DNA from 4 places in the Escherichia sp. HH091_1A genome. Region 1 is predicted to be linked to each of the others. Evidence: predicted binding sites of a transcription regulator. Region 1 holds the regulator's gene; each other region holds the start of a gene.
What was found. Region 1 encodes PurR, which represses purine synthesis genes. Its sites were predicted from a motif close to CANGCAAACGTTTGCNTG; they were not measured.

Region 1 (8,154 bases):
CGTTGCGGCCACGACCTATGCGCGATTGCTGCTGGAACGTCAGGGCGTATTACCCGCCACCGATGGTAGCCCGGCACTCTTTGCCTCAACATCGCCAGGCGTTTATGAGGGTGTGGATGGCGTCGTGCGGGTGATCGAACAGCTTGCCGGAGTCGGTTTACCCGCCTCACTCTGGGAAAGCCAGATCCTGCCTGCCCGCGTACGCGACTATTCGCCAGAAATGCTCGATGAATTACTGGCAACCGGTGCGGTTATCTGGTCGGGGCAAAAAAAACTGGGTGAAGATGACGGTCTGGTGGCACTGCATCTACAGGAATATGCCGCAGAATCGTTCACTCCCGCCGAAGCGAATCAGGCGAATCGTTCGGCGCTGCAGCAAGCGATAGTCACGGTTCTGGCTGACGGAGGAGCCTGGTTTGCACAACAAATCAGCCAACGGATACGCGATAAAATCGACGAATCGGTTGCTCCCTCAGCCCTGCAAGAGGCGTTATGGGCGCTGGTCTGGCAAGGCGTCATCACCAGCGACATTTGGGCACCGTTACGCGCCCTCACCCGCAGCAGTACCAACACACGCACCTCAACTCGTCGCAGCCACCGGGCTCGTCGTGGACGTCCTGTCTATGCGCAACCCGTCTCGCCGCTGCTATCTTACAACACACCAAATCTGGCTGGACGCTGGTCGTTATTGCAGGTGGAGCCACTAAACGATACCGAAAGGATGCTGGCGCTGGCGGAAAATATGCTCGACCGCTACGGCATCATCAGTCGTCAGGCGGTGATAGCCGAAAATATCCCTGGCGGGTTTCCATCGATGCAAACGCTTTGTCGAAGTATGGAAGACTCCGGGCGAATTATGCGAGGTCGTTTTGTAGAAAGTCTGGGTGGCGCGCAATTCGCTGAACGTCTGACTATTGACCGATTGCGCGATCTGGCGACACAAGCCACGCAAACGCGCCACTATACACCAGTGGCGCTCTCTGCCAACGATCCGGCTAATGCATGGGGAAATCTTCTGCCCTGGCCTGCACATCCGGCAACGCTGATACCAACGCGTCGGGCGGGTGCGCTGGTGGTCGTTTCTGGCGGCAAATTGTTACTCTATCTGGCGCAAGGTGGCAAAAAAATGCTGGTCTGGCAGGAAAAAGAGGAATTACTCGCCCCAGAGATTTTCCACGCGCTGACTACCGCACTGCGTCGCGAACCACGGCTGCGCTTTACGCTAACAGAAGTGAATGACCTACCGGTCCGGCAAACGCCGATGTTTACGCTGCTGCGTGAGGCGGGATTTTCAAGTTCGCCACAAGGACTGGATTGGGGATAGAGAAAGGACTGACGGATGCCCGTTCGCATCCGTCAGTATTGCAGGACGGATTATTCAGCGTCCGGCTCTTCAGACTTGTATTTAGCGGCAGTTTCTTTGATCAGCTGCTGCAGTTCGCCACGCTGATACATTTCGATCACGATATCACAACCGCCGACCAGCTCGCCGTCAACCCACAGTTGCGGGAAGGTCGGCCAGTTAGCATATTTCGGCAGTTCCGCACGAATGTCCGGATTCTGCAGGATATCAACATAGGCAAAACGTTCGCCACATGCGGCAAGCGCCTGGACTGCCTGGGCAGAGAAACCGCAGCTCGGCAGTTTCGGTGAACCTTTCATGTACAGCAGGATCGGGTTTTCAGCAATCTGGCGTTGGATTTTTTCGATAGTGGTGCTCATTGTCTTGCTTCCTCAAACTTCTTTACGGCAGTAATCTGACATTGTAGCGGGTCAGTGCGGCATCGGAAAATAACATTTTCATCACGCTTTTGCTATTTTATCCCTTTGTTCTATTTGTTGCATTTCAAATATTCGTTTCTTCCCTTATGCACGGCAAACTGGCGTATTTATAACCATTTTTAGCTTCCACTGCTGCATTTTTTTGCGCTCGCCGACGAAACGTATTTTTTAACAATAAAAGCTATTAACTTTCTCTTCTTCTATGCATTAGAATTATCAAGTTTTGTAAATCAGACGCAGGCATGATAGACCTGCCTTAACAGAGGGACGCTCAGTGGCGCGGATAAACCGTATTTCGATCACGCTCTGTGCTTTACTTTTTACCACCCTGCCTTTAATGCCTATGGCCCATGCTTCAAAGCAAGCCAGGGAGAGTTCTGCTACCACTCATATCACCAAAAAAGCAGATAAAAAGAAAAGCACGGCAACCACCAAAAAGACCCAGAAAGCCAGCCAGAAAACAGCGAAAAAAGCCGCCAGTAAAAGTACGACCAAAAGCAAAACCGCTTCCTCCGTTAAAAAATCTTCCATTACCGCTTCTAAAAACGCCAAAACTCGCAGCAAACACGTCGTCAATAAAACGGCCTCAGCCAGCTTTACCGAAAAGTGTACCAAACGTAAGGGCTATAAATCGCATTGTGTGAAAGTCAAAAATGCCGCGTCAGGAACCCTTGCCGACGCACACAAAGCGAAGGTGCAAAAAGCCACAAAAGTGGCAATGAATAAACTGATGCAGCAAATTGGTAAGCCATATCGTTGGGGTGGCAGCTCACCGCGTACCGGTTTTGATTGCAGCGGTCTGGTTTATTACGCTTATAAAGATTTGGTAAAAATTCGTATTCCGCGTACGGCGAATGAAATGTATCACCTGCGTGATGCAGCACCTATCGAACGTAGTGAACTGAAAAACGGCGACCTGGTCTTCTTCCGTACTCAGGGACGCGGTACAGCCGATCATGTCGGCGTGTATGTCGGCAACGGCAAATTTATTCAGTCACCGCGTACGGGTCAGGAAATTCAAATCACTTCTCTCAGTGAAGACTACTGGCAGCGCCACTATGTTGGCGCTCGCCGGGTAATGACCCCAAAAACACTTCGCTAAAACTTTACCCTGTTGTTACGGCAACAGGGTAAGTTCATCTTTTGTCTCACCTTTTAATTTGCTACCCTATCCATACGCACAATAAGGCTATTGTACGTATGCAAATTAATAATAAAGGAGAGTAGCAATGTCATTCGAATTACCTGCACTACCATATGCTAAAGATGCTCTGGCACCGCACATTTCTGCGGAAACCATCGAGTATCACTACGGCAAGCATCATCAGACTTATGTCACTAACCTGAACAACCTGATTAAAGGTACCGCGTTTGAAGGTAAATCACTGGAAGAGATTATTCGCAGCTCTGAAGGTGGCGTATTCAACAACGCAGCTCAGGTCTGGAACCATACTTTCTACTGGAACTGCCTGGCACCGAACGCGGGTGGCGAACCGACTGGAAAAGTCGCTGAAGCTATCGCCGCATCTTTTGGCAGCTTTGCCGATTTCAAAGCACAGTTTACTGATGCAGCAATCAAAAACTTTGGTTCTGGCTGGACCTGGCTGGTGAAAAACAGCGATGGCAAACTGGCTATCGTTTCAACCTCTAACGCGGGTACTCCGCTGACCACCGATGCGACTCCACTGCTGACCGTTGATGTCTGGGAACACGCTTATTACATCGACTATCGCAATGCACGTCCTGGCTATCTGGAGCACTTCTGGGCGCTGGTGAACTGGGAATTCGTAGCAAAAAATCTCGCTGCATAATAACTGATGGCAAATGCAACATTGCCTGATGCGCTTCGCTTACCATGCCAACTCGGATGAAGCGTTAACACCGCATCCGGCAAGATAAATCGCACGTTGCCAGCAACTGTAACGCAGAAGGTTATCCTTCTGCGTTTTTGTTTAATTAGCTGTTGGCAACGCAAACTGCCTCAGGTTGTTTTCTGGCTGACATAAACACCAGCAATAATGCCAGTCCCGCGACAATCGCCCCCATCACCGGCACAAAACTGTATCCCAGCCCAGCGGAAATTACCGCACCACCAGCAGCTGCTCCCAGCGCATTTCCAAGATTAAAGGCACCAATATTGACTGATGAAGACAGACCAGGCGCTTCACTGGCGACACGCATCACGCGCATCTGTAACGGCGGTACGACCGCAAAGGTTGCTGCTCCCCACACCACCATGCTAATAGCTGCGCCAAACTCATTGCGGGCCAGGAACGGGATTGCCAGCATAATCACCATCAGCAGCAACAAAAAGCCTTTCAACGTGCCGTTAACTGAACGATCTGCCAGTTTGCCGCCGAGATAGTTCCCAATAGAGAACCCGACACCAATCAGCACCAGCATTGCCGTGACGAACACCGGTGTTGCGTGGGTAATACTTTGCAGTACCGGAGAGATATAGGTGTAGAGGGTAAACATGGCGCCAGCTCCCAGCACCGTCGTCAGCAATGCAGACAGCACCTGCGGACGCATTAATACCGCCAGCTCTTTTTTCACTTCAGGTCGCGCCCCTGCGCCACCTTTAGGTAATGAGAAGAACAGACTTACCATTGAAATCACGCCCAGCCCCGCCGTTGCCAGAAATGACATCCGCCAGCCGATGGTTTCACCCAACCAGGTCGCCGCCGGCACGCCACCGATATTTGCCAGGGTTAACCCCATAAACATAGTGGCAACTGCGCTGGCCTGTTTATGTTTTGGCACCACGCTTGCGGCCACGACTGAACCCAAACCAAAAAATGCTCCGTGATTCAGGCTGGTCAAAATGCGTGAAAGCATCAGGGTCATATAATCCGGCGCGATGGCGGAAAGTACGTTGCCGAGCGTGAAAATCGCCATCAGGAAAATCAACGCACTGCGGCGGGCACGATGAGAAAGTAGAAGCGTCATCAGCGGCGCGCCCACCATTACGCCAACTGCATAGGCACTGATTAACATTCCGGCAGCAGGAATCGAGACATCCACACCGCGCGCAATGACGGGCAACAAGCCCATTGGCGAGAACTCCGTTGTCCCGATACCAAACGCGCCAATCGCCAGCGCCAGCAACGGATAGTTAATTTTCATGCCTTATCTCCACCTCTTCGCGTCATTACGCGATATTCATTAAAGTGGCGAAAGCATGACAGCAATCACAAAAAAATGAAAATAACAAAAAGAGAAAACACTTTTGCCATTTTGCTAACAAACAGGAAGGAGATGCGAGGGAGAACGCGCTCCCTCGAGAGGAAATCAGTGCAGCGCGGCAGTCAAACCCACGGCCACGATCAAACCGAGGACGATAATCGTTGTTACCAGTGAAAATTTAAGGTCGGTGCTCATCAAGTTTTCTCCTTTTTTATTACCACACAAAAAGTGATATTACGCATTTTTACACACTGTGATGAAAAAATCTCCCGTCATTTATAATGATAAGTGTTTTTACCACTTCCCCTTTTCGTCAAGATCGGCCAAAATTCCACGCTTACACTATTTGCGTACTGGCCATTGACCCCTTCCTGACGCTCCGTGTCGTTTTTCCGGCGTACCGCAACACTTTTGTTGTGCGTAAGGTGTGTAAAGGCAAACGTTTACCTTGCGATTTTGCAGGAGCTGAAGTTAGGGTCTGGAGTGAAATGGAATGGCAACAATAAAAGATGTAGCGAAACGAGCAAACGTTTCCACTACAACTGTGTCACACGTAATCAACAAAACACGTTTCGTCGCTGAAGAAACGCGCAACGCCGTGTGGGCAGCGATTAAAGAATTACACTACTCCCCTAGCGCGGTGGCGCGTAGCCTGAAGGTTAACCACACCAAGTCTATCGGTTTGCTGGCGACCAGCAGCGAAGCGGCCTATTTTGCCGAGATCATTGAAGCGGTTGAAAAAAATTGCTTCCAGAAAGGTTACACCCTGATTCTGGGTAATGCGTGGAACAATCTTGAGAAACAGCGGGCTTATCTGTCGATGATGGCGCAAAAACGCGTCGATGGTCTGCTGGTGATGTGTTCTGAGTACCCAGAGCCGTTGCTGACGATGCTGGAAGAGTATCGCCATATCCCAATGGTGGTAATGGACTGGGGTGAAGCAAAAGCTGACTTCACCGATGCGGTCATTGATAACGCGTTCGAAGGCGGCTACATGGCCGGGCGTTATCTGATTGAACGCGGTCACCGCGAAATCGGCGTTATCCCCGGCCCGCTGGAACGTAACACTGGCGCAGGCCGCCTTGCCGGTTTTATGAAGGCAATGGAAGAAGCGATGATCAAAGTGCCGGAAAGCTGGATTGTACAGGGTGACTTTGAACCTGAATCCGGTTATCGCGCCATGCAGCAAATACTGTCGCAGCCGCATCGCCCTACTGCCGTCTTCTGTGGTGGCGATATCATGGCAATGGGCGCACTTTGTGCTGCTGATGAAATGGGTCTGCGCGTCCCGCAGGATGTTTCGCTGATCGGTTATGATAACGTGCGCAACGCCCGCTATTTTACGCCGGCGCTGACCACGATCCATCAGCCAAAAGATTCGCTGGGTGAAACAGCGTTCAACATGCTGTTGGATCGTATCGTCAACAAACGTGAAGAACCGCAGTCCATTGAAGTGCATCCGCGCTTGATTGAACGCCGCTCCGTGGCTGACGGCCCGTTCCGAGACTATCGTCGTTAATCACCCGTTGCGGGAGTCTCTTCCGGCTCCCGCAGCCACTCCTTATTCAGCGTCTCACTATCGCCGAGATACTCAAGCAACCAGGTTAACGCAGGCGACATATCATTTTGCTGCCATGTCAGACAACATGCCGAATCCGGAAAGGGGTTTTCCAGTTCTAATGCTACCCACTTCCCCTCATTAAGCCACGGTTTGGCGAAATGTGTTGGCACCATCCCTATGCATAATCCTGCCGAGATACAGGTTGCCGATGATTCCCAGTCAGGCACGACAAGTCTTTTTTGGTTATCCAGCAACCAGGTAATACGTTTAGGTAGCGTTCGTGAGGTGTCTTCGCGCACCAATGACGGCCAGTTGCGCAACGTATCATCGCTGAACGGGCCATCCATCAACGCCAGCGGGTGGTGGCTGGCAACAACGCAACTCCAGCTTAGCATCCCCATATCCCGGAAGGCATAACGACCGCCTACCGGAATCGCGCGTGTTGCGCCAATCGCCAGTTCCACGCGCCCGTCGGAAAGCGCATCCCAGACACCGTTGAACACTTCCTGAAAGACAAGAAGTTCGACATCATCAAAATGGCGATAAAAATCAACGATCATCTGCCGTGTACGTTCTGGCCTGACAATATTATCCACTGCGATAGCTAACTGACCGCGCCAGCCGTTCGCTATCTGCTGACATTGCTGCCGAGTGATCTGCATTTTTTTGACAACAGAGCGCCCTTCTTTGAGAAACCACGCCCCGGCAGCGGTCAGTTCCACATCACGGTGACGTCGTTCAAACAGAGGCACCGCCAGCCACTCTTCCAGCTGACGCACGGTATAGCTGACCGCAGAAGGAACGCGATGCAACTCCTGGGCTGCAGCGCTAAAACTACCATTACGCGCTACCGCATCAACAACTTCGAGTGAATATTCTGACCACATAGTCTGCCTGCAAAATTTTTGAAACCAGTCATCAAATATTACCGTTTCACAACACTAATTTCACTCCCTACACTTTGCGGCGGTGTTTAATTGAGAGATTTAGAGAATATACATGCAACCTGGGAAAAGATTTTTAGTCTGGCTGGCAGGTTTGAGCGTACTCGGTTTTCTGGCAACCGATATGTATCTGCCTGCTTTCGCCGCCATACAGGCCGACCTGCAAACGCCTGCGTCTGCTGTCAGTGCCAGCCTTAGTCTGTTCCTTGCCGGATTTGCCGCAGCCCAGCTTCTGTGGGGGCCGCTCTCCGACCGTTATGGTCGTAAACCGGTGTTATTCATCGGCCTGACAATTTTTGCGTTAGGTAGTCTGGGGATGCTGTGGGTTGAAAACGCCGCCACGCTGCTGGTATTGCGTTTTGTACAGGCTGTAGGTGTCTGCGCCGCGGCGGTTATCTGGCAAGCGTTAGTGACGGATTATTATCCTTCACAGAAAGTTAACCGTATTTTTGCGACCATCATGCCGCTGGTGGGTCTATCTCCGGCACTGGCTCCTCTGTTAGGAAGCTGGCTGCTGGTCCATTTTTCCTGGCAGGCGATATTCGCCACCCTGTTTGCCATTACCGTGGTGCTGATTCTGCCTATTTTCTGGCTCAAACCCACGACGAAGGCCCGTAACAATAGTCAGGATGGTCTGACCTTTACCGATCTGCTACGTTCTAAAACCTATCGCGGCAACGT
Region 2 (8,154 bases), 2.4 Mb from region 1:
TACGTCACATGGATTTTGGGTACGCCGGAAGTGTTTGTCGCTTTTCTTACCACTTATTGCGTGGGTAACCTGATTGGTTCCGCACTGGCGAAACCGCTGACCGACTGGAAATGTAAAGTCACTATCTTCTGGTGGACGAACGCCCTGCTGGCAGTGATTAGCCTGGCGATGTTCTTTGTTCCTATGCAGGCCAGCATCACCATGTTTGTCTTCATCTTCGTGATTGGTGTGTTGCATCAACTGGTGACACCTATCCAGTGGGTAATGATGTCCGATACCGTCGACTACGGCGAGTGGTGCAATGGTAAACGCCTGACCGGGATCAGTTTTGCTGGCACGTTGTTTGTGCTCAAACTGGGGTTGGCCTTCGGCGGCGCTCTTATCGGCTGGATGCTGGCTTATGGCGGATATGATGCGGCAGAAAAAGCGCAGAACAGTGCCACGATTAGCATCATTATCGCGCTATTCACGATTGTTCCGGCGATCTGTTACTTGCTGAGCGCGATTATCGCTAAACGCTACTACTCACTCACGACGCACAATCTGAAAACCGTTATGGAACAGCTGGCCCAGGGCAAACGCCGTTGCCAGCAACAATTCACCTCTCAAGAAGTGCAGAACTAAGGAACGGCAATGAAAATTAGCGACGGAAACTGGTTGATTCAACCTGGCCTCAATTTGATTCACCCGCTTCAGGTGTTCGAGGTTGAACCGCAGGGTAATGAAATGGTGGTCTATGCTGCCCCCCGTGATGTGCGTGAACGTACCTGGCAGCTTGATACGCCTTTATTTACGCTGCGCTTTTTCTCCCCACAGGAAGGTATTGTCGGTGTACGGATTGAGCATTTTCAGGGGGCGCTGAATAACGGTCCTCATTACCCGCTCAATATTTTGCAGGACGTGAAGGTCACAATCGAAAACACAGAACGTTACGCTGAGTTTAAAAGTGGCAACTTAAGTGCGCGTGTCAGCAAAGGTGAGTTCTGGTCACTGGATTTTCTGCGCAACGGCGAACGTATTACCGGTAGTCAGGTGAAAAATAATGGCTACGTGCAGGACACGAATAATCAACGAAATTATATGTTTGAGCGGCTGGATCTTGGCGTTGGCGAAACAGTTTACGGTCTGGGAGAGCGCTTTACTGCCCTGGTGCGCAATGGCCAGACGGTAGAGACCTGGAACCGGGACGGCGGCACAAGTACTGAACAGGCGTATAAAAATATCCCGTTCTATATGACTAACCGTGGTTATGGTGTACTGGTCAATCATCCCCAATGCGTCTCTTTTGAAGTGGGATCGGAGAAAGTCTCCAAAGTGCAGTTCAGCGTTGAGAGTGAATATCTCGAATACTTTGTTATCGACGGCCCGACGCCGAAAGCGGTACTTGATCGTTATACCCGTTTTACTGGTCGTCCGGCGCTGCCGCCCGCGTGGTCCTTCGGCCTGTGGCTAACCACTTCATTTACCACCAACTACGACGAAGCGACGGTAAACAGCTTTATCGATGGTATGGCGGAACGCAATCTGCCACTGCATGTTTTCCACTTTGACTGTTTCTGGATGAAAGCCTTCCAGTGGTGCGATTTTGAGTGGGATCCGCTGACCTTCCCGGACCCGGAAGGGATGATCCGCCGCCTGAAAGCGAAAGGGCTGAAAATCTGCGTCTGGATTAACCCCTATATCGGGCAAAAATCCCCTGTCTTTAAAGAGTTACAAGAGAAAGGTTATTTACTCAAACGCCCGGACGGTTCGCTGTGGCAGTGGGATAAATGGCAGCCAGGTCTGGCGATTTATGACTTTACCAATCCGGATGCCTGCAAATGGTACGCCGACAAACTGAAAGGTCTGGTCGCGATGGGCGTTGATTGCTTTAAGACCGACTTTGGCGAACGTATTCCAACCGATGTTCAATGGTTTGACGGTTCCGATCCGCAGAAAATGCATAACCATTATGCGTACATCTACAACGAACTGGTGTGGAACGTGCTCAAGGAAACCGTCGGCGAGGAAGAAGCCGTCTTGTTTGCCCGCTCGGCCTCCGTCGGTGCGCAGAAATTCCCGGTACATTGGGGTGGCGACTGTTACGCTAACTACGAATCAATGGCGGAAAGCCTGCGCGGTGGTTTGTCTATTGGCCTTTCAGGTTTTGGTTTCTGGAGCCACGATATCGGCGGCTTTGAGAATACCGCTCCGGCGCACGTTTACAAACGCTGGTGCGCGTTTGGTTTGCTCTCCAGCCATAGCCGTTTACACGGCAGCAAATCTTATCGTGTGCCGTGGGCCTATGATGATGAGTCCTGTGATGTGGTGCGCTTCTTCACGCAACTGAAATGCCGCATGATGCCGTATCTGTATCGTGAGGCTGCTCGTGCGAACGCGCGGGGTACGCCGATGATGCGGGCCATGATGATGGAGTTTCCGGACGATCCGGCTTGTGATTACCTTGACCGTCAATACATGTTAGGCGACAACGTGATGGTTGCTCCGGTGTTCACTGAATCGGGCGATGTGCAGTTCTACTTGCCGGAAGGTCGCTGGACACACCTGTGGCACAACGATGAACTCGATGGTAGTCGCTGGCATAAACAGCAGCACGGCTTCCTGAGTCTGCCCGTTTATGTGCGTGATAACACCCTACTGGCGCTGGGCAACAACGAGCAACGTCCCGATTACGCGTGGCACGAAGGCACGGCATTCCAGCTCTTTAATCTGCAAGACGGGCATGAAGCCATCTGTGAAGTGCCCGCTGCCGATGGTTCCGTTCTTTTCACCCTGAAAGCGGCGCGTACTGGCAACACAATTACTGTGAATGGTGCGGGCGTGGTGAAGAACTGGACGCTGTGCTTGCGCAATGTTGTGAAAGTAAATGGTCTGCAAGGCGGTTCGCAGGCTGAAAGTGAGTTGGGGGTAGTGGTGATGCCAGCGGCTAACTTGCTGACAATCACGTTGTAATCTATTGAAGAAATGCCGGGTATGTCTGAGCGTACCCGGCGAAATTGACTTTTACTGCACCGGCTCCGTCGACGTAACTTCACCACTGGAAACTACGCCCGCATTCATGGTTTGAGTCACTTGCTGCTTTGCGGCATTCACGGCATGCAATTGCCCGCTAACCGTAGGTTTCAGCGGGACATTGACCTGAATATCGCCACTGGCGGCAAGCTGAATATTGCCGTCGCCAGTCAACGGTAGTTCAGGCCATCCCCACTGTTGCAAAATATTCACCGGCACACCGTGTCCATTCAGGCTGATATGGGTCTGACGTTGTGGCGTTTGTGAAACACTGGCGGTGGCTTCCAGAATGCCTTTTTCAGTAAATGCACTCAGTTCGCTGATATTCACCGTGCTGCTGTTGGCAGTTAGCGCCAGCGACGGACGACGGACATCAACACGATTAAACGTTGCGGCGGCGGCATTCAGATTCGCCGAGCCACTCCAGACGCCCCATTTATGATCGGTAACCAGCGTCAGATTGGCACCGTAACCATCGAGCGCGGTGAGCTGCCACGGGAAGTCAGGGTCGATATCAATGATCAGATTGCGGCTGGCGCTAAATCTCTTCAGTTGCAGGCTGTTTAACCAACCGGGTGTCGTTTCCATCCACAACTGTTGCCAGTTTTTTGGCAAGGTATATTCCAGTCCGGCAATTGCCGCATCATCAAGGATCAACATTTTCCCGTCACGCAACCAGTTCCCTGACGTTCTGACCATGCCCCCTTCCCAGCGGCTGGTGAACTGGCGCAGTGCTACGCCCTGCGGGGAAAATTCCGCGTTTATAATCGGGTCAAATAAATGCAGCGAACCATAAATGAACTCGCTGGCGTTCATCGACAGTTTGCCTTCCTGTGTCTGCCAGTCATCTTTACTGAAGGTCATGTTGCGCAAGCTGAGATCGAGGTCGGTCACCGCCCAGTCCGGACCTTGCAGACGAGCGTCAATGACTTCCAGGCGACCAATCTGCAACGACGGGACAGAGCGCAATGGTGCAAAGAAGTCAGTTAGCGATTTTTCGCTTTGTAGACGGATATCCGCCAGCCGCAGATTTTCCACTTGCCAGCTGCCGTCGGCGTTACGCTGCGCGTTTCCGGTTAATGTCCCGCGGGCGATGTCGGCACCCAGGTTAGTCAGCGTAACGCGATCTTTATCAATACTGCCTTCAATCAGTACATTGGTGGCAGGAACATCATTGAGCGAAAGCGATCCGGCGCTGAATTGAATTTGCGCCTTCGTACCTAGCACTTTACCGGCTTCTGGTGACCACGGAACCACGCCGCCATTTACCCGTTGCGCGCTCAGTTTCCATTCGCTATTCGGGCTATTAAACGCCATATCACGCAGTTGCAGACGATCGGCTTTGAACGGCAGCGGCGCGGTCTGGTCGGTGAGATTCAGCGTCCCGTTTTCCAGCAGGATGGTATCGACATGGCGTGGTTCGGTCAGTTGCCGACTGCTTAGCGCAATGTCGACACTTTTTGCCACCAGGGTAGCGGGCTGACCATCACGACCAAACGTGACGTTCTCCAGCACGATATGAGATGGCGCGGAAAAACGGTGATCCATCGCCCCGAAGGCCAGATGATAGTCGCTATTATCGGAAACCCATGCGCTGATATGTTCTGCTCCCCAGCGGGTTTGCAGAAGGAAATAGAGGCCAGCGATCGCCACTAACAGAGCGATGAGAATGTAGAGAAGCAGCTTCCCAATAAATTTCATGGTCTTCCATCCCGTGAAATGCACATAAGGGAGTTATGCACGATTTACGCGCAATCCTCAAGGCGGGAATGGTGAAAGAGGTGAGACTACGGCGGTAATTATCTTACCGCCGCCAGTGAATTACTGTTTTTCTGGTGGGAAAATCAGATTCAGCACGATGGCAGTAATACCGCCCGCGGCGATCCCGGAGGAGAGCAGGTTTTTCAGCCATTCAGGGGCAAACTGCAAAATCAGCGGCTGCTGAGACACGCCCAGACCGACCGCCAGCGACAGCGCGATAATCAGAATCGCCCGACGGTTCAGCGGCTCACGAGAAACGATACGCACACCGGAGGCGGCGATGGTGCCAAACATTACAAGCGTTGCACCGCCCAGAACCGGTTCTGGAATGTGTTGTACAAAACCGCTCACTGCCGGGAACAGACCCAGCACGATCAACATCAGCGCGACGACAAAACCGACATAGCGGCTGGCAACACCGGTCAACTGGATCACACCGTTGTTCTGCCCGAAGCAGGAATTCGGGAAAGTGTTAAACACCGCCGAAACAAACGAGTTCAGGCCGTTTGCCAGCACGCCGCCTTTCAGGCGTTTCATGTACAGCGGACCGGACACTGGCTGTTCGGAAACGTCAGACGTCGCCGTGATATCGCCAATAGTTTCCAGCGAAGTGATCATAAAGACCAGCATCAGCGGCAGCAGCAGGCTCCATTCAATACCAAGACCGTAGTAGAGCGGGGTTGGCACCATAATCAGTTCTTGCGTCATCGGTTCGTTGCTTTCTGGCAACATGCCCATAAACCACGCCAGCGCATATCCTGCCGCCATCGCAATCACCAGTGAAGCCACGCGCAAATATGGGTTACGCTGACGGTTAAGCAGGATAATTAAGGCCAAGACCACGCCTGCCAGCAACAGATTTTTCGGTGCGCCGAAGGTGTTATCGCTCATGGCTGCGTAACCGCCGCCAATGGATGTTAGCCCAACCTGAATTAGCGACAGGCCGATAATCATCACCACAACGCCAGAAACCAGCGGCGTAATAATGCGGCGCGCCAGATGCAGAACACGGGAGATCACCATCTCGGTGCAACTTGCCAGCATCAACGTGCCGAACAAAGCCGCCATCATGGTAGGAACATCAGCACCACCGGTCTTCAGCGCTGTGCCGCCCATAATCAGCGGGGCAACAAAGTTGAAGCTGGTGCCCTGAATAGACAACAGCCCGGAGCCAACCGGACCCCAGGCCTTAATTTGAATAATCGACGCCACACCGGAGGCAAACAGCGACATACTAATAATGTGTTGCGTGTCTTGTGCCGGTAAACCCAGCGCCTGGCAGATTAATAGCGCTGGCGTGATCACCGCAACGAACATCGCCAGCAGATGCTGACAGGCGGCAAACAGAGTTTGAGGAAGCGGCGGACGATCTTCAAGACGGTAAATCAGTTCGCTGTTTTGAGTCTGCGCAACCGGTTGCGCATTTTCTGACTCGAGGGTGGAAACAGACATCGAAAACAATCCCGTGGAAGCAAAGCGGGCATTTTAGCTGAGCAAAAGAGAAAAGCAAACGTTTGCTACACCTTCTTCTAAATATTTAAATGAGATAAATGCACTTTTTTATATAACTTTTGGTATTTTTCTGCTTAAAATCCATGCCATTTGTTCATTAACAGCTGAGAATTTGACCCAGGAAAGCATGACTCGATACCCGTCATATTTCATGAAGGTGCCACTGCGCGATGAAGTATGACGAGTATGAAAGAGTGATGCGGATACAAAGGAGTAACTATGTTTCATCTCGATACTTTAGCAACGCTTGTTGCTGCAACGCTGACGTTGCTGCTCGGGCGTAAGTTGGTCCATTCCGTCTCCTTTTTGAAGAAATACACCATACCGGAACCTGTTGCGGGTGGTTTGTTGGTGGCGCTGGCGCTACTGGTACTGAAAAAAAGCATGGGCTGGGAAGTCAACTTTGATATGTCCCTGCGCGATCCGTTAATGCTGGCTTTCTTCGCCACCATTGGCCTGAACGCCAACATTGCCAGTCTGCGCGCTGGTGGGCGTGTGGTTGGTATTTTCCTGATTGTGGTTGTTGGCCTATTGGTGATGCAAAATGCCATTGGCATTGGTATGGCTAGCCTGTTAGGGCTTGATCCACTGATGGGGCTGCTGGCCGGTTCTATTACGCTTTCGGGCGGTCACGGTACGGGTGCTGCCTGGAGTAAATTGTTCATTGAACGTTATGGCTTCACCAATGCGACGGAAGTGGCGATGGCCTGTGCAACGTTCGGTTTGGTGCTGGGCGGCTTGATTGGCGGTCCGGTGGCGCGCTATCTGGTGAAACACTCCACTACACCGAACGGTATTCCGGATGACCAGGAAGTCCCGACGGCGTTCGAAAAGCCGGATGTGGGCCGCATGATCACCTCGCTGGTGCTGATTGAAACTATCGCGTTGATTGCTATCTGTCTGACGGTGGGGAAGATCGTTGCGCAACTTTTGGCTGGCACCGCTTTTGAACTGCCAACCTTCGTTTGTGTGTTGTTTGTTGGCGTGATTCTGAGCAACGGTCTGTCAATGATGGGCTTTTATCGCGTTTTTGAGCGTGCGGTATCCGTTCTGGGTAACGTAAGTCTGTCGTTGTTCCTGGCGATGGCGCTGATGGGGCTGAAACTATGGGAGCTGGCTTCGCTGGCGCTGCCGATGCTGGCGATTCTGGTGGTACAGACCATCTTCATGGCGTTGTATGCCATTTTCGTCACCTGGCGCATGATGGGTAAAAACTACGATGCGGCAGTGCTGGCAGCGGGTCACTGTGGTTTTGGCCTTGGTGCAACGCCAACGGCAATCGCCAACATGCAAGCAATCACCGAACGTTTTGGCCCGTCGCACATGGCGTTCCTGGTCGTGCCGATGGTTGGTGCGTTCTTTATCGATATTGTCAATGCGCTGGTGATTAAGCTGTATTTAATGTTGCCGATTTTTGCCGGTTAATTGATGAAGCGGCGGTATAAGTGCCGCCGCAACAAAGACAAATGTCTGATATGCTTCGCTTATCAAGTCTGCGTATTGATTCACAATTTATTGAATTTGTAGTTTTTTTGTAGGACGGATAAGGCGTTCACGCCGCATCCGGCAGGAAGGTAGGGTAACCTGAAATGGCGGTTTCTCACCGCCGCCTTTTACGCATTTGAGTAACGTTCTGTTTCTGGCATCCAGCGTTCTATCAGGGCTTTTGCCTGCTGTGGGTAACGTTCGTGAATATGGCGTGCCAGGCGCTGAACTTCCGGGATCATCGCCTGATCGCGCAGCAAATCCGCCACTTTAAATTCAGCATTACCCGTCTGACGCGTGCCTAACAATTCGCCAGGGCCGCGAATCTCCAGATCTTTTTGTGCAATCACAAAACCGTCGTTGCTGTCGCGCAGCACTTGCAGG
Region 3 (8,154 bases), 1.2 Mb from region 1:
TGATATAGTCGTTTTCCAGCCACACCGCTTGCCAGGATTTCAGGACTTTCTGCTCGCTCAGCGTATCGGTCACGCCGTAGGGATAAACCGCGCCGGACGATCCCTGATAAACGCGATTTTCCAGGAACATAGGGTGTATATCCTGCGGCCCGGTTTCATAAGTCGGGATCTCAACGCGCTCTTGCCACACTTTTACTGGAGTCATAGTGCCCTCAATATTAACAAGACATACTGAATTAAAAGATTTGTGGCAGTGTATTGAACAATCTGGCAATGTTTTCGCGGAATAATCACGCAATTAACTAAACAAGGTTTAGTGAAGATGAGAGCCTGCATTAATAATCAACAGATTCGCCACCATAACAAATGCGTGATTCTGGAACTGCTGTACCGGCAAAAGCGCGCCAATAAATCAACGCTGGCCCGGCTGGCGCAAATTTCAATTCCAGCGGTCAGTAATATTTTGCAGGAGCTGGAAAGCGAAAAACGGGTGGTGAATATCGACGATGAAAGCCAGACGCGCGGGCACAGTAGCGGTACATGGCTGATCGCGCCGGAAGGTGACTGGACGCTGTGCCTGAACGTGACGCCCACCAGCATTGAGTGTCAGGTCGCTAATGCCTGTTTAAGTCCGAAAGGCGAATTTGAATATTTTCAGATTGATGCACCGACACCGCAGGCTCTGTTGTCCGAAATCGAAAAATGCTGGCATCGCCATCGTAAACTGTGGCCAGACCGTACCATCAACCTGGCGCTGGCTATCCACGGTCAGGTTGATCCAGTGACTGGCGTGTCGCAAACCATGCCGCAAGCGCCGTGGACAACACCGGTTGAGGTGAAGTATCTGCTGGAAGAGAAGCTGGGCATTCGGGTGATGGTCGATAATGACTGCGTGATGCTGGCGCTGGCGGAGAAATGGCAAAATAATTCGCAAGGACGGGATTTCTGCGTGATCAACGTTGATTACGGTATTGGCTCGTCGTTCGTGATTAACGAGCAAATTTATCGCGGCAGTTTGTATGGTAGCGGACAGATTGGTCACACCATCGTTAATCCGGATGGCGTCGCCTGCGACTGTGGACGTTATGGCTGCCTGGAAACCGTCGCCTCGTTAAGCGCATTAAAAAAACAGGCGCGAGTATGGCTAAAATCACAACCGGTTAATACTCAGCTTGATCCTGAAAAACTGACTACCGCACAATTAATCGCTGCCTGGCAGAGTGGAGAACCGTGGATCACCAGCTGGGTTGACCGCAGTGCCAACGCCATTGGTTTGAGTCTGTATAACTTCCTGAATATCCTCAATATTAATCAGATTTGGCTGTATGGTCGCAGCTGCGCCTTTGGTGAGAACTGGCTTAATTCCATTATTCGCCAGACAGGATTTAACCCGTTCGACCGTGACGAAGGACCGAGCGTGAAAGCGACGCAAATTGGCTTTGGGCAATTAAGCCGCGCACAGCAGGTGCTGGGGATTGGCTATTTGTATGTTGAGGCGCAGTTACGACAGATTTGATGGCGCGATAACGTAACAAGGCTTCCCTAAGGAAGCCTTGATGATCACAAACGAAAAATTGCCTGATGCGCTACGCTTATCAGGCCTACACGGAGATTGCAATATCTTGAATTTGCAATAATTTGTAGGCCGGATAAGGCGTTCACGCCGCATCCGGCATGAACAACGAGCACATTGTCAGCAAATCACCGTTTCGCTTATGCGTAAACCGGGTAACGTGCGCAGATGTCGAGAACTTTACCTTTGATGCTCTCGATAACGGCTTCATCATTGATGCTGTCCAGCACGTCACACATCCAGCCAGCCAGTTCTTTCGCTTCGGCTTCTTTAAAGCCACGACGAGTAATCGCCGGAGTACCCACGCGAATACCGGAGGTTACAAACGGGCTCTTCGGATCGTTCGGTACGCTGTTTTTGTTGACGGTGATGTTAGCACGGCCCAGAGCGGCGTCAGCTTCTTTACCGGTCAGGTTTTTATCAACCAGATCAACCAGGAACAGGTGGTTATCAGTACCGCCGGAAACCACTTTGTAGCCGCGCTCCAGGAATACTTCTACCATCGCTTTAGCGTTTTTCGCGACCTGCTGTTGGTAAGTTTTGAACTCAGGTTCCATCGCTTCTTTCAGAGCAACCGCTTTACCAGCGATTACGTGCATCAACGGGCCGCCCTGACCACCAGGGAAAACGGCAGAGTTCAGTTTTTTGTACAGTTCTTCGCTACCGCCTTTCGCCAGGATCAGGCCGCCGCGCGGACCCGCCAGGGTTTTGTGAGTGGTGGTAGTCACTACGTGAGCATGAGGAACCGGGTTCGGGTAGACGCCAGCAGCGACCAGTCCCGCAACGTGCGCCATATCAACGAACAGGTAAGCACCGATGCTGTCAGCGATTTCACGCATTTTCGCCCAGTCAACCACGCCGGAATATGCAGAGAAGCCACCGATGATCATTTTCGGCTTGTGTTCTTTGGCTTGTTTTTCCAGATCGGCGTAGTCGATATGACCGGTAGCATCGATACCGTAAGGAACGATGTTGTACAGTTTACCGGAGAAGTTAACCGGAGAACCGTGAGTCAGGTGACCGCCATGTGCCAGGTTCATACCCAGAACGGTGTCGCCGGGTTCCAGCAGCGCGGTGTAGACCGCAAAGTTCGCCTGGGAGCCGGAGTGCGGCTGGACGTTAGCGTAGTCAGCGCCGAACAGTTCTTTCGCGCGATCGATCGCCAGTTGTTCAACGATATCAACATACTCGCAACCGCCGTAGTAGCGTTTGCCCGGATAACCTTCAGCATATTTGTTGGTCAGCTGAGAACCCTGCGCCTGCATTACGCGCGGGCTGGTGTAGTTTTCGGAGGCGATCAGTTCGATGTGCTCTTCCTGACGTACTTTTTCCTGCTCCATAGCCTGCCACAGTTCGGCATCATAATCGGCAATGTTCATTTCACGCTTTAACATCCGCATCTCCTGACTCAGCTAACAATAAAATTTTCGGCCTTTATAGGCGGTCCTGTTGGACAACGGCGAACAGTATAACCGAATCATTGTGCGATAACAGGTCTTGACAAAGGAATTTACGCAAACGATTACCTTCAGGCTGCGCAAGGCTTTGGAGAATAAAGAGCTTGCAACCGTAAACGGATTTCTTTTCAGGTTTGTGATGCAAATTTTTCACTTCATCACATTCTTCATGAAAAACACCAAAGAACCATTTACATTGCAGGGCTATTTTTTATAAGATGCATTTGAGATACATCAATTAAGATGCAAAAAAAGGAAGACCATATGCTTGACGCTCAAACCATCGCTACAGTAAAAGCCACCATCCCTTTACTGGTGGAAACAGGGCCAAAGTTAACCGCCCATTTCTACGACCGTATGTTTACTCATAACCCAGAACTCAAAGAAATTTTTAACATGAGTAACCAGCGTAATGGCGATCAACGTGAAGCCTTGTTTAACGCCATTGCCGCCTACGCCAGCAATATCGAAAACCTGCCTGCGCTGCTGCCAGCGGTTGAAAAAATCGCTCAGAAACACACCAGCTTCCAGATCAAACCGGAACAATACAATATCGTCGGTGAACACCTGTTGGCGACGCTGGACGAAATGTTCAGTCCGGGCCAGGAAGTGCTGGACGCGTGGGGTAAAGCCTATGGCGTACTGGCTAATGTATTTATCAATCGCGAGGCAGAAATCTATAACGAAAACGCCAGCAAAGCCGGTGGCTGGGAAGGTACTCGCGATTTCCGCATTGTAGCTAAAACACCGCGCAGCACGCTTATCACCAGCTTCGAACTTGAGCCGGTGGACGGCGGCGCAGTGGCGGAATACCGTCCAGGGCAATATCTCGGCGTCTGGCTGAAGCCGGAAGGTTTCCCACATCAGGAAATTCGTCAGTACTCTTTGACGCGCAAACCGGATGGCAAAGGCTATCGTATTGCAGTGAAACGCGAAGAGGGTGGGCAGGTATCAAACTGGTTACACAATCACGCCAACGTTGGCGATGTCGTGAAACTGGTCGCTCCGGCAGGTGATTTCTTTATGGCTATCGCAGATGACACGCCGGTGACGTTAATCTCTGCCGGTGTCGGTCAAACACCAATGCTGGCAATGCTCGACACGCTGGCAAAAGCAGGTCATAGCGCTGAGGTAAACTGGTTCCATGCGGCAGAAAATGGCGATGTTCATGCCTTTGCCGATGAAGTTAAGGAACTGGGGCAAGCACTGCCACGCTTTACCGCGCACACCTGGTATCGTCAGCCGAGCGAAGCCGATCGCGCTAAAGGTCAGTTTGATAGTGAAGGTCTGATGGATTTGAGCAAACTGGAAGGTGCGTTCAGCGATCCGACAATGCAGTTCTATCTCTGCGGCCCGGTTGGCTTCATGCAGTTTGCGGCGAAACAGTTAGTGGACCTGGGTGTGAAACAGGAAAACATTCATTACGAATGCTTTGGCCCGCATAAAGTGCTGTGATTTGAGGTTGCCGGATGGAGACATCCGGCAACCCTGACGCGGTTTAAATTGCCGCGTCGTCCTCTTCGCCAGTACGGATACGAATGACCCGTGCCACGTCAAAGACGAAAATTTTACCGTCACCGATTTTGCCGGTTTGCGCCGTGCGAATAATCGTATCTACGCAGATATCGACAATGTCGTCCGGCACGACAATCTCAATTTTCACTTTCGGCAGAAAATCCACCATATACTCCGCGCCGCGATACAGCTCGGTATGGCCTTTCTGGCGGCCAAAACCTTTCACCTCGGTGACCGTCATGCCGGTAATGCCGACTTCAGCCAGTGCTTCGCGGACATCGTCCAGCTTGAAGGGTTTAATAATCGCATCAATCTTTTTCATGCTATTCCTTGAAAAGGTCGCCTGTCTTTTGATCTGCTAAACGTAACACATAACGCCGATTCATTCCTTGAAATCGTTTGCATCCAGCTCGTGTCGGGAAAGCAGTTTATAAAATTCTGTCCGGTTGCGCCCCGCCATTCTCGCCGCGTGGGTGACATTACCTTTGGTGATTTGCAGCAGCTTACGCAAGTAGTTGAGTTCAAACTGATTACGCGCCTCAACAAAGGTTGGCAGAGCCGTATTTTCGCCCTCCAGCGCCTGCTCGACTAACGCATCACTAATCACCGGAGATGATGTTAGCGCCACGCACTGTTCAATCACGTTGACCAACTGGCGCACATTACCCGGCCAGCTCGCGGTCATCAGTCGTTTCATTGCATCGGTGGAGAATGCGCGGACAAACGGTTTATGTCGCTCTGCCGCCTGGCGCAATAAGTGGTTTGCCAGTAGCGGAATGTCTTCTGTGCGCTCCGCCAATGCCGGAATTTTCAGACTGACAACATTGAGGCGATAGTAGAGATCTTCACGGAATTCCCCGCGCGCCATCGCCTTTGGCAGGTCACGGTGAGTGGCGGAAATAATCCGCACGTCGATATCAATATCGCGGTTGCTGCCCAGCGGGCGCACTTTGCGCTCCTGCAACACGCGTAGCAGTTTGACCTGCAACGGTGCGGGCATGTCGCCAATCTCATCGAGAAACAGCGTACCGCCTTCCGCCGCCTGGAATAAACCTTCGCGATTGCTGACAGCGCCAGTAAACGCGCCACGCGCATGACCAAACAGCTCGGACTCCAGTAATTGCTCGGGCAATGCGCCACAGTTAATAGCAATAAACGGCTTGCTGTTGCGCGGGCTGGCGTTGTGGATCGCCTGGGCAAAAATCTCTTTCCCGGTACCGCTCTGACCGTTAATCAAAACGCTAACATCTGACTGCGCCACCAGCCTCGCCTGTTCCAACAAGCGCAACATTAACGGACTACGAGTGACAATCGCCTCGCGCCAGCGTTCGTCGGTAGTGGGAGCTGATTGCTCCAGAGCATCGTCAATTGCCTGATACAGCGCGTCTTTATCGACAGGCTTGGTGAGGAAACTGAACACGCCCTGCTGTGTCGCGGCAACCGCATCGGGAATGGAACCATGGGCGGTAAGAATAATTACCGGCATTCCCGGCTGCACTTTCTGGATTTCGGCAAACAACTGCATACCGTCCATTTCATCCATCCGCAGGTCGCTGATGACTAAATCTACTTTTTCGCGATTCAGTACCCGCAATCCTTCAGCTCCACTTTCTGCCGTGACCACGCTGTAGCCTTCGCTGGTCAGACGCAAGCCAAGCAGTTTCAGCAATCCAGGATCGTCATCGACCAGTAATAAATGCGCAGGCTTATGGCTCATCAGGAGTGACCTCATGGGTAGATGGCGCGGGATTTTCACTCTCGTGCGGCGTATCCGGCGAGAAATTGCCAGCCGGTTTGCGGGTCGAGAGCTGACGTTCAATATCGGTCAGATTTTCCAGCTTGCGGGTGGTGAGCTCCAGTTGCTGCTGTAGAACGTGATGTTGCTGGCGCAAAGTATCCAGTTCGCTGTCGCTGGACTGCTGGAGTTTGCTGTAGCGTTGGCGCTCTTCCGCCAGTTGCAGTTGCAGCGCCTGACCGTCGCGCCAGAGTTGATACAGTGGGCGAACCTGTGCCGGGATCTCGGTACTTAACGCATCAATGCGCGCGACCAGCTGGCGGCGCTCATAAGGCGTAATTTTGGCGTCGGCGAGCAAAATCCCTTGTTTGAAGGTATTTTGCCAGCTGCCGTCGTCATATTGGCGGGCTTGCTGACGCGACTGCGCAGGCATTAAACGATCAGCACAATCCATCGCCCGCAGCCAGTAAAGCGGATTGGTTTCAGTTGACTTACCTTGCAGTGCCCAGATGTCGCTGCATTCAGTAGAAAGATAGTCAGCCAGTTGATAAACCGGAATTTTTTCTTCTGCTGGCGCATCAATAGCTGGCTTATTGTGACTCTGCACGCAACCCAGCAATGCCAGACATGGCAGCCCTGCCAGCCATAGCCGTCGGGGCAATAATCGTTGAAAAATGTGTCGCATATTCACCAGACTTAAAACCTATCCCAGTGGGCGTAATTGTTGCAGGCAGTTTGGACATGGACAGCGCGGAGAAACCGGAGCGTACACGTAGTACGTAAGGATTTCGAGCACTGCACGAGGCCAAACTGGCAAATAAAATAGCCTGATGGGATAGGCTCTTAACATTATTTCGTGTTTTTCGACGACGGTAATTCAATGCGGAAGCAAACCTCTTGCCCGCTCTCGTCGACCAGATACAGTTCCCCCTGCATACGGCGAATACAATCCCTGGCAATGCTTAATCCCAGACCGCTGCCCTTCACCGCCCCTTTTCGCTGGTGGCTTCCCTGAAAAAAGGGTTCGAAGATCATGGCGCGTTCCTCTTGCGGAATGGGTGTGCCCGTATTGATGACATCAATATAAACCCGCGCGCCATGTAAACTGCTGCGAAGGCAAATGTTACCGGATTCAGCCCCGTAGTGCACCGCATTGGAGTAAAGATTATCCAGTACGCTCATCAGCAGCATTGGCTCCGCCAGGCAAGCTGTTGCTTTGAGATCGACGTCGGTATGCATCATTTTAGCCCGTGCGGGCAGGCTATGAGCAGAAACCACCATTTCCACCAGCGGTGCCAACTCTACACTCTCCAGTTCCACTGCACCGTCCGCCTGTTTACGGTTGTAATCAAGCAGTTGTTCGATCAGTTTTTGCAAATTGCGGCTGCTGCTATCAAGGATGCTCACCACCTCTTTTTGCTCGGGCGTAAGCGGCCCGACAACCTGGTCAGCCAATAATTCAGTGCCCTCGCGCATACTCGCCAGTGGCGTTTTTAATTCATGAGATAAATGTCTTAAAAATTGATGGCGTTGGGATTCCAGCCATGACAGGCGCTCACTTAACCAAAGAATACGTTGCCCAACCGAGCGTAACTCACTCGGTCCACTGAACGAAACGCTATTGCCCAGAGAACGCCCTTCCCCCAGACGGTTGATCATCCGTTCAATATTTTTCACCGGGCCGATAATCATCCGCGTGAAGAGCAGCACCATCACCAGACTTACCAGAAATAACACCAGCGATTGCCAACCAAAATATTGCCCACGTTCGGCGATTTCACGCTGAAGCTGCTGTCCGCGAGAGAACACCACTGTGCGCGTGGCCTGTACCATTTCGGTATTGGCGCTGGCAAAAGCTTCCAGACGCGCGGCGG
Region 4 (8,154 bases), 2.0 Mb from region 1:
CCTGAACGGTTTCGATCCGGCAAAAGATATGGTGAAACCGGAAGAGATGGTGGTACTGGATCGCTGGGCCGTAGGTTGTGCGAAAGCGGCGCAGGAAGACATCCTCAAGGCGTACGAAGCATACGATTTCCACGAAGTGGTACAGCGTCTGATGCGCTTCTGCTCCGTTGAGATGGGCTCTTTCTACCTCGACATCATTAAGGACCGCCAGTACACCGCGAAAGCGGACAGCGTGGCGCGTCGTAGCTGCCAGACTGCGCTGTATCACATCGCAGAAGCGCTGGTTCGCTGGATGGCACCAATCCTCTCCTTCACCGCTGATGAAGTGTGGGGCTATCTGCCGGGCGAACGTGAAAAATACGTCTTCACCGGCGAGTGGTACGAAGGCCTGTTTGGTCTGGCAGACAGCGAAGCGATGAACGATGCGTTCTGGGACGAGCTGCTGAAAGTGCGTGGCGAAGTGAACAAAGTCATTGAGCAAGCACGTGCCGACAAGAAAGTGGGTGGCTCGCTGGAAGCGGCAGTAACCTTGTATGCAGAACCGGAACTGGCGGCGAAACTGACCGCGCTGGGCGATGAATTACGATTTGTCCTGTTGACCTCCGGCGCTACCGTTGCAGACTATAACGACGCCCCTGCTGATGCTCAGCAGAGCGAAGTACTCAAAGGGCTGAAAGTCGCGTTGAGTAAAGCCGAAGGTGAGAAGTGCCCACGCTGCTGGCACTACACCCAGGATGTCGGCAAGGTGGCGGAACACGCAGAAATCTGCGGCCGCTGTGTCAGCAACGTCGCCGGTGACGGTGAAAAACGTAAGTTTGCCTGATGAGTCAATCGATCTGTTCAACAGGGCTACGCTGGCTGTGGCTGGTGGTAGTCGTGCTGATTATCGATCTGGGCAGCAAATACCTGATCCTCCAGAACTTTGCTCTGGGGGATACGGTCCCGCTGTTCCCGTCGCTTAATCTGCATTATGCGCGTAACTATGGCGCGGCGTTTAGTTTCCTTGCCGATAGCGGCGGCTGGCAGCGTTGGTTCTTTGCCGGTATTGCGATTGGTATTAGCGTGATTCTGGTAGTGATGATGTATCGCTCGAAGGCCACGCAGAAGCTGAACAATATCGCTTACGCGCTGATTATTGGCGGCGCGCTGGGCAACCTGTTCGACCGCCTGTGGCACGGCTTCGTTGTCGATATGATCGACTTCTACGTCGGCGACTGGCACTTCGCCACCTTCAACCTCGCCGATACTGCTATCTGTGTCGGTGCGGCACTGATTGTGCTGGAAGGTTTTTTACCTTCGAAAGCGAAAAAACAATAATAAACCCTGCCGGATGCGATGCTGACGCATCTTATCCGGCCTACAGATTGCTGTGAAATCGTAGGCCGCATCCGGCAAAAATCCTCAAAATATAAGAGCAAACCTGCATGTCTGAATCTGTACAGAGCAATAGCGCCGTCCTGGTGCACTTCACGCTAAAACTCGACGATGGCACCACCGCCGAGTCTACCCGCAACAACGGTAAACCGGCGCTGTTCCGCCTGGGCGATGCTTCTCTCTCCGAAGGTCTGGAGCAACACCTGCTGGGGCTGAAAGTGGGTGATAAAACCACCTTCTCGCTGGAGCCAGATGCGGCGTTTGGCGTGCCGTCACCGGACCTGATTCAGTACTTCTCCCGCCGTGAGTTTATGGATGCAGGCGAGCCAGAAATTGGTGCAATCATGCTTTTTACCGCAATGGATGGCAGTGAGATGCCTGGCGTGATCCGCGAAATTAACGGCGACTCCATTACCGTTGATTTCAATCATCCGCTGGCCGGGCAGACCGTTCATTTTGATATTGAAGTGCTGGAAATCGATCCGGCACTGGAGGCGTAACATGCAGATCCTGTTGGCCAACCCGCGTGGTTTTTGTGCCGGGGTAGACCGCGCTATCAGCATTGTTGAAAACGCGCTGGCCATTTACGGCGCACCGATATATGTCCGTCACGAAGTGGTGCATAACCGCTACGTGGTCGATAGCCTGCGCGAGCGTGGGGCTATCTTTATTGAGCAGATTAGCGAAGTCCCGGACGGCGCGATCCTGATTTTCTCCGCACACGGTGTTTCTCAGGCGGTACGTAACGAAGCGAAAAGCCGTGATTTGACGGTGTTTGATGCCACCTGTCCGCTGGTGACCAAAGTGCATATGGAAGTCGCCCGTGCCAGCCGCCGTGGTGAAGAGTCTATTCTTATCGGTCACGCCGGTCACCCGGAAGTGGAAGGGACGATGGGTCAGTACAGCAACCCGGAAGGGGGAATGTATCTGGTCGAATCGCCGGACGATGTGTGGAAACTGACGGTCAAAAACGAAGAGAAACTCTCCTTTATGACCCAAACTACGCTGTCGGTGGATGACACGTCTGATGTGATCGATGCGTTGCGTAAACGCTTTCCGAAAATTGTCGGGCCGCGCAAAGATGACATTTGCTACGCCACCACTAACCGTCAGGAAGCGGTACGCGCTCTGGCAGAACAGGCGGAAGTAGTACTGGTGGTTGGTTCAAAAAACTCTTCCAACTCCAACCGTCTGGCGGAACTGGCCCAGCGTATGGGCAAACGCGCGTTTTTGATTGACGATGCGAAAGATATCCAGGAAGAGTGGGTGAAAGAGTTTAAATGCGTCGGCGTGACTGCGGGCGCATCGGCTCCGGATATTCTGGTGCAGAATGTGGTGGCACGTTTGCAGCAGCTGGGCGGTGGTGAAGCCATCCCGCTGGAAGGCCGTGAAGAAAACATTGTTTTCGAAGTGCCGAAAGAGCTGCGTGTCGATATTCGTGAAGTCGATTAAGTCATTAGCAGCCTAAGTTATGCGAAAATGCCGGTCCTGTTACCGGCATTTTTTATGGAGAAAACATGCGTTTACCTATCTTCCTCGATACAGACCCCGGTATTGACGATGCGGTCGCCATTGCCGCCGCGATTTTTGCCCCCGAACTCGACCTGCAACTGATGACCACCGTCGCGGGTAATGTTTCGGTTGAGAAAACTACCCGCAACGCCCTGCAACTGCTGCATTTCTGGAATGCGGATATTCCGCTCGCCCAGGGAGCCGCTGTGCCGCTGGTACGCGCACCGCGTAATGCAGCATCTGTGCACGGTGAATCGGGAATGGCTGGCTACGACTTTGTCGAGCACAACAGAAGCCCACTGGACAAACCCGCATTTCTGGCGATTCGTGATGCCCTGCTGCGTGCGCCTGAGCCTGTTACGCTGGTAGCCATCGGCCCGTTAACCAATATTGCGCTGTTACTTTCACAATGCCCGGAATGCAAACCGCATATTCGCCGTCTGGTGATCATGGGCGGTTCTGCCGGTCGCGGCAACTGCACACCAAACGCCGAGTTTAATATCGCTGCCGATCCAGAAGCAGCAGCCTGTGTCTTCCGTAGCGGCATCGAAATCGTTATGTGCGGTTTGGATGTCACCAATCAGGCAATATTAACTCCTGACTATCTCGCTACTTTGCCGGAGTTGAATCGTACCGGGAAAATGTTGCACGCCCTGTTTAGCCACTACCGTAGCGGCAGTATGCAAAGCGGTCTGCGTATGCACGATCTCTGCGCCATCGTCTGGCTGGTGCGCCCAGACTTGTTCACTCTCAAACCGTGTTTTGTGGCGGTGGAAACTCAGGGTGAATTTACCTCAGGTACTACGGTTGTTGATATTGATGGTTGCCTGAGTAAACCTGCAAACGTGCAGGTGGCGCTGGATCTGGATGTGAAAGGTTTCCAGCAGTGGGTGGCTGAGGTGCTGGCTCTGGCGTCGTAACCTGTCACATGTTATCGGCATGCAGTCATTCATCGACTCATGCCTTTCACTGATATCCCTCCCTGTTTATCATTAATTTCTAATTATCAGCGTTTTTGGCTGGCGGCGTAGCGATGCGCTGGTTACTCTGAAAACGGTCTATGCAAATTAACAAAAGAGAATAGCTATGCATGATGCAAACATCCGCGTTGCCATCGCGGGAGCCGGGGGGCGTATGGGCCGCCAGTTGATTCAGGCGGCGCTGGCATTAGAAGGCGTGCAGCTGGGCGCGGCGCTGGAGCGCGAAGGATCTTCTTTACTGGGCAGCGACGCCGGTGAGCTGGCGGGTGCAGGAAAAACAGGCGTTACTGTGCAAAGCAGCCTTGATGCGATAAAAGATGATTTTGATGTGTTTATCGATTTTACCCGTCCGGAAGGTACGCTGAACCATCTCGCTTTTTGTCGCCAGCATGGCAAAGGGATGGTGATCGGCACTACGGGGTTTGACGAAGCCGGTAAACAGGCGATTCGTGACGCCGCCGCCGATATTGCGATTGTCTTTGCCGCCAATTTTAGCGTTGGCGTTAACGTCATGCTTAAGCTGCTGGAGAAAGCAGCCAAAGTGATGGGTGACTACACCGATATCGAAATTATTGAAGCACATCATAGACATAAAGTTGATGCGCCTTCAGGCACCGCACTGGCAATGGGAGAGGCGATCGCCCACGCCCTGGATAAAGATCTGAAAGATTGCGCGGTCTACAGTCGTGAAGGCCATACCGGTGAACGTGTGCCTGGCACCATTGGTTTTGCCACCGTGCGTGCAGGTGACATCGTTGGTGAACATACCGCCATGTTTGCCGATATCGGCGAGCGTCTGGAGATCACCCATAAGGCTTCCAGCCGCATGACATTTGCTAACGGTGCGGTAAGATCGGCATTGTGGTTGAGTGGTAAGGAAAGTGGTCTTTTTGATATGCGAGATGTGCTTGATCTCAATAATTTGTAACCACAAAACATTTGTGATGGTGCAAAAATAACGTATTTAATTTATTGATTATAAAGGGCTTTAATTTTTAGCCCTTTTATTTTGAGTTTTTTATTTATAAAAGCGTATAGCGTGCTAAAAATAACATGTTTTCTCTTCTGTTTTTGTTGTTTTAATGTAAGTTTTGACCATTTGGTCCACTTTTTTCTACGCGTTTTGATTTTATACAATCTTCTTGCTGCGCAAGCGTTTTCCAGAACGGGTTATATGATCTTTTTGTCGCTTAATGCCTGCAAAACATGCATGAGCCACAAAATAATATAAAAAATACCACCATTAAGTTGACTTTTAGCTCTCATCTCTCCAGAATGCCGCCGTTTGCCAGAAATTCGTCGGTAAGCAGATTTGCATTGATTTACGTCATCATTGTGAATTAATATGCAAATAAAGTGAGTGAATATTCTCTGGAGGGTGTTTTGATTAAGTCAGCGCTATTGGTTCTGGAAGACGGAACCCAGTTTCACGGTCGGGCCATAGGGGCAACAGGTTCGGCGGTTGGGGAAGTCGTTTTCAATACTTCAATGACCGGTTATCAAGAAATCCTCACTGATCCTTCCTATTCTCGTCAAATCGTTACTCTTACTTATCCCCATATTGGCAATGTCGGCACTAATGACGCCGATGAAGAATCTTCTCAGGTACATGCACAAGGTCTGGTGATTCGCGACCTGCCGCTGATTGCCAGCAACTTCCGTAATACCGAAGACCTCTCTTCTTACCTTAAACGCCATAACATCGTGGCGATTGCTGATATCGATACCCGTAAGCTGACGCGTTTACTGCGTGAGAAAGGCGCACAGAATGGCTGCATTATCGCAGGCGATAACCCGGATGCGGCGCTGGCGTTAGAAAAAGCCCGCGCGTTCCCAGGTCTGAACGGCATGGATCTGGCAAAAGAAGTGACTACCGCAGAAGCCTATAGCTGGACACAAGGGAGCTGGACGTTGACTGGCGGCTTGCCAGAAGCAAAAAAAGAAGACGAGTTGCCGTTCCACGTCGTGGCTTATGATTTCGGCGCCAAACGCAACATCCTGCGCATGTTGGTTGACCGCGGCTGCCGCCTGACCATCGTTCCGGCGCAAACATCTGCCGAAGATGTACTGAAAATGAATCCAGACGGTATCTTCCTCTCCAACGGTCCTGGCGACCCGGCACCGTGTGATTACGCTATTACTGCCATCCAGAAATTCCTCGAAACCGACATCCCGGTATTCGGCATCTGCCTCGGCCATCAGTTGCTGGCGCTGGCGAGCGGTGCGAAGACTGTCAAAATGAAATTTGGACACCACGGCGGCAACCATCCGGTTAAAGATGTTGAAAAAAACGTGGTGATGATCACCGCCCAGAACCACGGTTTTGCGGTGGATGAAGCAACATTACCTGCACACCTGCGTGTTACGCATAAATCCCTGTTCGACGGTACGTTACAGGGCATTCATCGCACCGATAAACCGGCATTCAGCTTCCAGGGCCACCCTGAAGCCAGTCCGGGTCCACACGACGCCGCGCCGTTGTTCGACCACTTTATCGAGTTAATTGAGCAGTACCGTAAAACCGCTAAGTAATCAGGAGTAAAAGAGCCATGCCAAAACGTACAGATATAAAAAGTATCCTGATTCTGGGTGCGGGCCCGATTGTTATCGGTCAGGCGTGTGAGTTTGACTACTCTGGCGCGCAAGCATGTAAAGCCCTGCGCGAAGAGGGTTACCGCGTCATTCTGGTGAACTCCAACCCTGCGACCATCATGACCGACCCGGAAATGGCCGATGCGACCTACATCGAGCCGATTCACTGGGAAGTGGTACGCAAGATTATTGAAAAAGAGCGTCCGGACGCGGTGCTGCCAACGATGGGCGGTCAGACAGCGCTGAACTGTGCGCTGGAGCTGGAGCGTCAGGGCGTGCTGGAAGAGTTCGGCGTCACCATGATTGGTGCCACCGCCGATGCGATTGATAAAGCCGAAGACCGCCGCCGTTTCGACGTGGCGATGAAGAAAATCGGTCTGGAAACTGCGCGTTCTGGTATCGCACACACCATGGAAGAAGCGCTGGCAGTTGCCGCTGAAGTGGGCTTCCCGTGCATTATTCGCCCATCCTTTACCATGGGTGGTAGCGGTGGTGGTATCGCTTATAACCGCGAAGAGTTTGAAGAAATTTGCGCCCGCGGTCTGGATCTCTCTCCGACCAAAGAACTGCTGATTGATGAGTCGCTGATCGGCTGGAAAGAGTACGAGATGGAAGTGGTGCGTGATAAAAACGACAACTGCATCATCGTCTGCTCTATCGAAAACTTCGATGCGATGGGCATCCATACCGGTGACTCCATCACTGTCGCGCCAGCCCAAACGCTGACCGACAAAGAATATCAAATCATGCGTAACGCCTCGATGGCGGTGCTGCGTGAAATCGGCGTTGAAACCGGTGGTTCCAACGTCCAGTTTGCGGTGAACCCGAAAAATGGTCGCCTGATTGTTATCGAAATGAACCCGCGCGTGTCCCGTTCTTCGGCGCTGGCGTCGAAAGCCACCGGTTTCCCGATTGCCAAAGTGGCGGCGAAACTGGCGGTAGGTTACACCCTCGATGAGCTGATGAACGACATCACCGGCGGGCGTACTCCGGCGTCCTTCGAGCCGTCTATCGACTACGTGGTGACCAAAATTCCTCGCTTCAACTTCGAGAAATTCGCTGGTGCTAACGACCGTCTGACCACTCAGATGAAATCGGTTGGTGAAGTGATGGCGATTGGTCGCACGCAGCAGGAATCCCTGCAAAAAGCGCTGCGCGGCCTGGAAGTCGGTGCGACTGGATTCGACCCGAAAGTGAGTCTCGACGACCCGGAAGCGCTGACCAAAATTCGCCGCGAGCTGAAAGACGCAGGCGCAGAGCGTATCTGGTATATCGCCGATGCGTTCCGTGCGGGCCTGTCCGTAGACGGCGTCTTCAATCTGACCAACATTGACCGCTGGTTCCTGGTACAAATTGAAGAGCTGGTGCGCCTGGAAGAGAAAGTAGCGGAAGTGGGCATCACTGGCCTGAACGCTGACTTCCTGCGCCAGCTGAAACGCAAAGGCTTTGCCGATGCGCGTCTGGCAAAACTGGCGGGCGTGCGTGAAGCAGAAATCCGTAAGCTGCGTGACCAGTATGACCTGCACCCGGTTTACAAGCGCGTGGATACCTGTGCGGCAGAGTTCGCTACCGACACCGCTTATATGTACTCCACTTATGAAGAAGAGTGCGAATCCAACCCATCTGACCGTGACAAAATCATGGTCCTCGGCGGCGGCCCGAACCGTATCGGTCAGGGTATCGAATTCGACTACTG

Region 2: the regulator PurR is predicted to act here: its motif matches at 6,277-6,294, upstream of gltS (sodium/glutamate symporter).
Region 3: the regulator PurR is predicted to act here: its motif matches at 3,085-3,102, upstream of glyA (serine hydroxymethyltransferase).
Region 4: the regulator PurR is predicted to act here: its motif matches at 5,013-5,030, upstream of carA (glutamine-hydrolyzing carbamoyl-phosphate synthase small subunit).

What each region holds. Positions count from the first base shown of each region.
Region 1 covers NZ_AP025747.1:2,039,176-2,047,329, forward strand. The annotation lists gene QUF14_RS10130 (ATP-dependent helicase) at 1-1,324, shown strand, start outside; gene grxD (monothiol glutaredoxin 4) at 1,375-1,722, opposite strand; gene mepH (peptidoglycan DD-endopeptidase MepH) at 2,057-2,884, shown strand; gene sodB (superoxide dismutase [Fe]) at 3,012-3,593, shown strand; gene QUF14_RS10150 (MFS transporter) at 3,739-4,908, opposite strand; gene cydH (cytochrome bd-I accessory subunit CydH) at 5,074-5,163, opposite strand; gene purR (HTH-type transcriptional repressor PurR) at 5,462-6,487, shown strand; gene punR (DNA-binding transcriptional activator PunR) at 6,484-7,416, opposite strand; gene punC (purine nucleoside transporter PunC) at 7,529-8,154, shown strand, end outside.
Region 2 covers NZ_AP025747.1:4,469,738-4,477,891, reverse strand. The annotation lists gene QUF14_RS22375 (glycoside-pentoside-hexuronide family transporter) at 1-624, shown strand, start outside; gene yicI (alpha-xylosidase) at 634-2,952, shown strand; gene QUF14_RS22365 (AsmA family protein) at 3,004-4,713, opposite strand; gene xanP (xanthine/proton symporter XanP) at 4,834-6,225, opposite strand; gene gltS (sodium/glutamate symporter) at 6,505-7,710, shown strand; gene recG (ATP-dependent DNA helicase RecG) at 7,899-8,154, opposite strand, start outside.
Region 3 covers NZ_AP025747.1:3,236,715-3,244,868, forward strand. The annotation lists gene QUF14_RS16260 (DUF5107 domain-containing protein) at 1-205, opposite strand, end outside; gene QUF14_RS16265 (ROK family protein) at 323-1,516, shown strand; gene glyA (serine hydroxymethyltransferase) at 1,714-2,967, opposite strand; gene hmpA (NO-inducible flavohemoprotein) at 3,295-4,485, shown strand; gene glnB (nitrogen regulatory protein P-II) at 4,529-4,867, opposite strand; gene glrR (two-component system response regulator GlrR) at 4,928-6,262, opposite strand; gene qseG (two-component system QseEF-associated lipoprotein QseG) at 6,252-6,965, opposite strand; gene qseE (two component system sensor histidine kinase QseE/GlrK) at 7,130-8,154, opposite strand, start outside.
Region 4 covers NZ_AP025747.1:33,082-41,235, forward strand. The annotation lists gene ileS (isoleucine--tRNA ligase) at 1-823, shown strand, start outside; gene lspA (signal peptidase II) at 823-1,317, shown strand; gene fkpB (FKBP-type peptidyl-prolyl cis-trans isomerase) at 1,425-1,874, shown strand; gene ispH (4-hydroxy-3-methylbut-2-enyl diphosphate reductase) at 1,876-2,826, shown strand; gene rihC (ribonucleoside hydrolase RihC) at 2,892-3,806, shown strand; gene dapB (4-hydroxy-tetrahydrodipicolinate reductase) at 3,973-4,794, shown strand; gene carA (glutamine-hydrolyzing carbamoyl-phosphate synthase small subunit) at 5,250-6,398, shown strand; gene carB (carbamoyl-phosphate synthase large subunit) at 6,416-8,154, shown strand, end outside.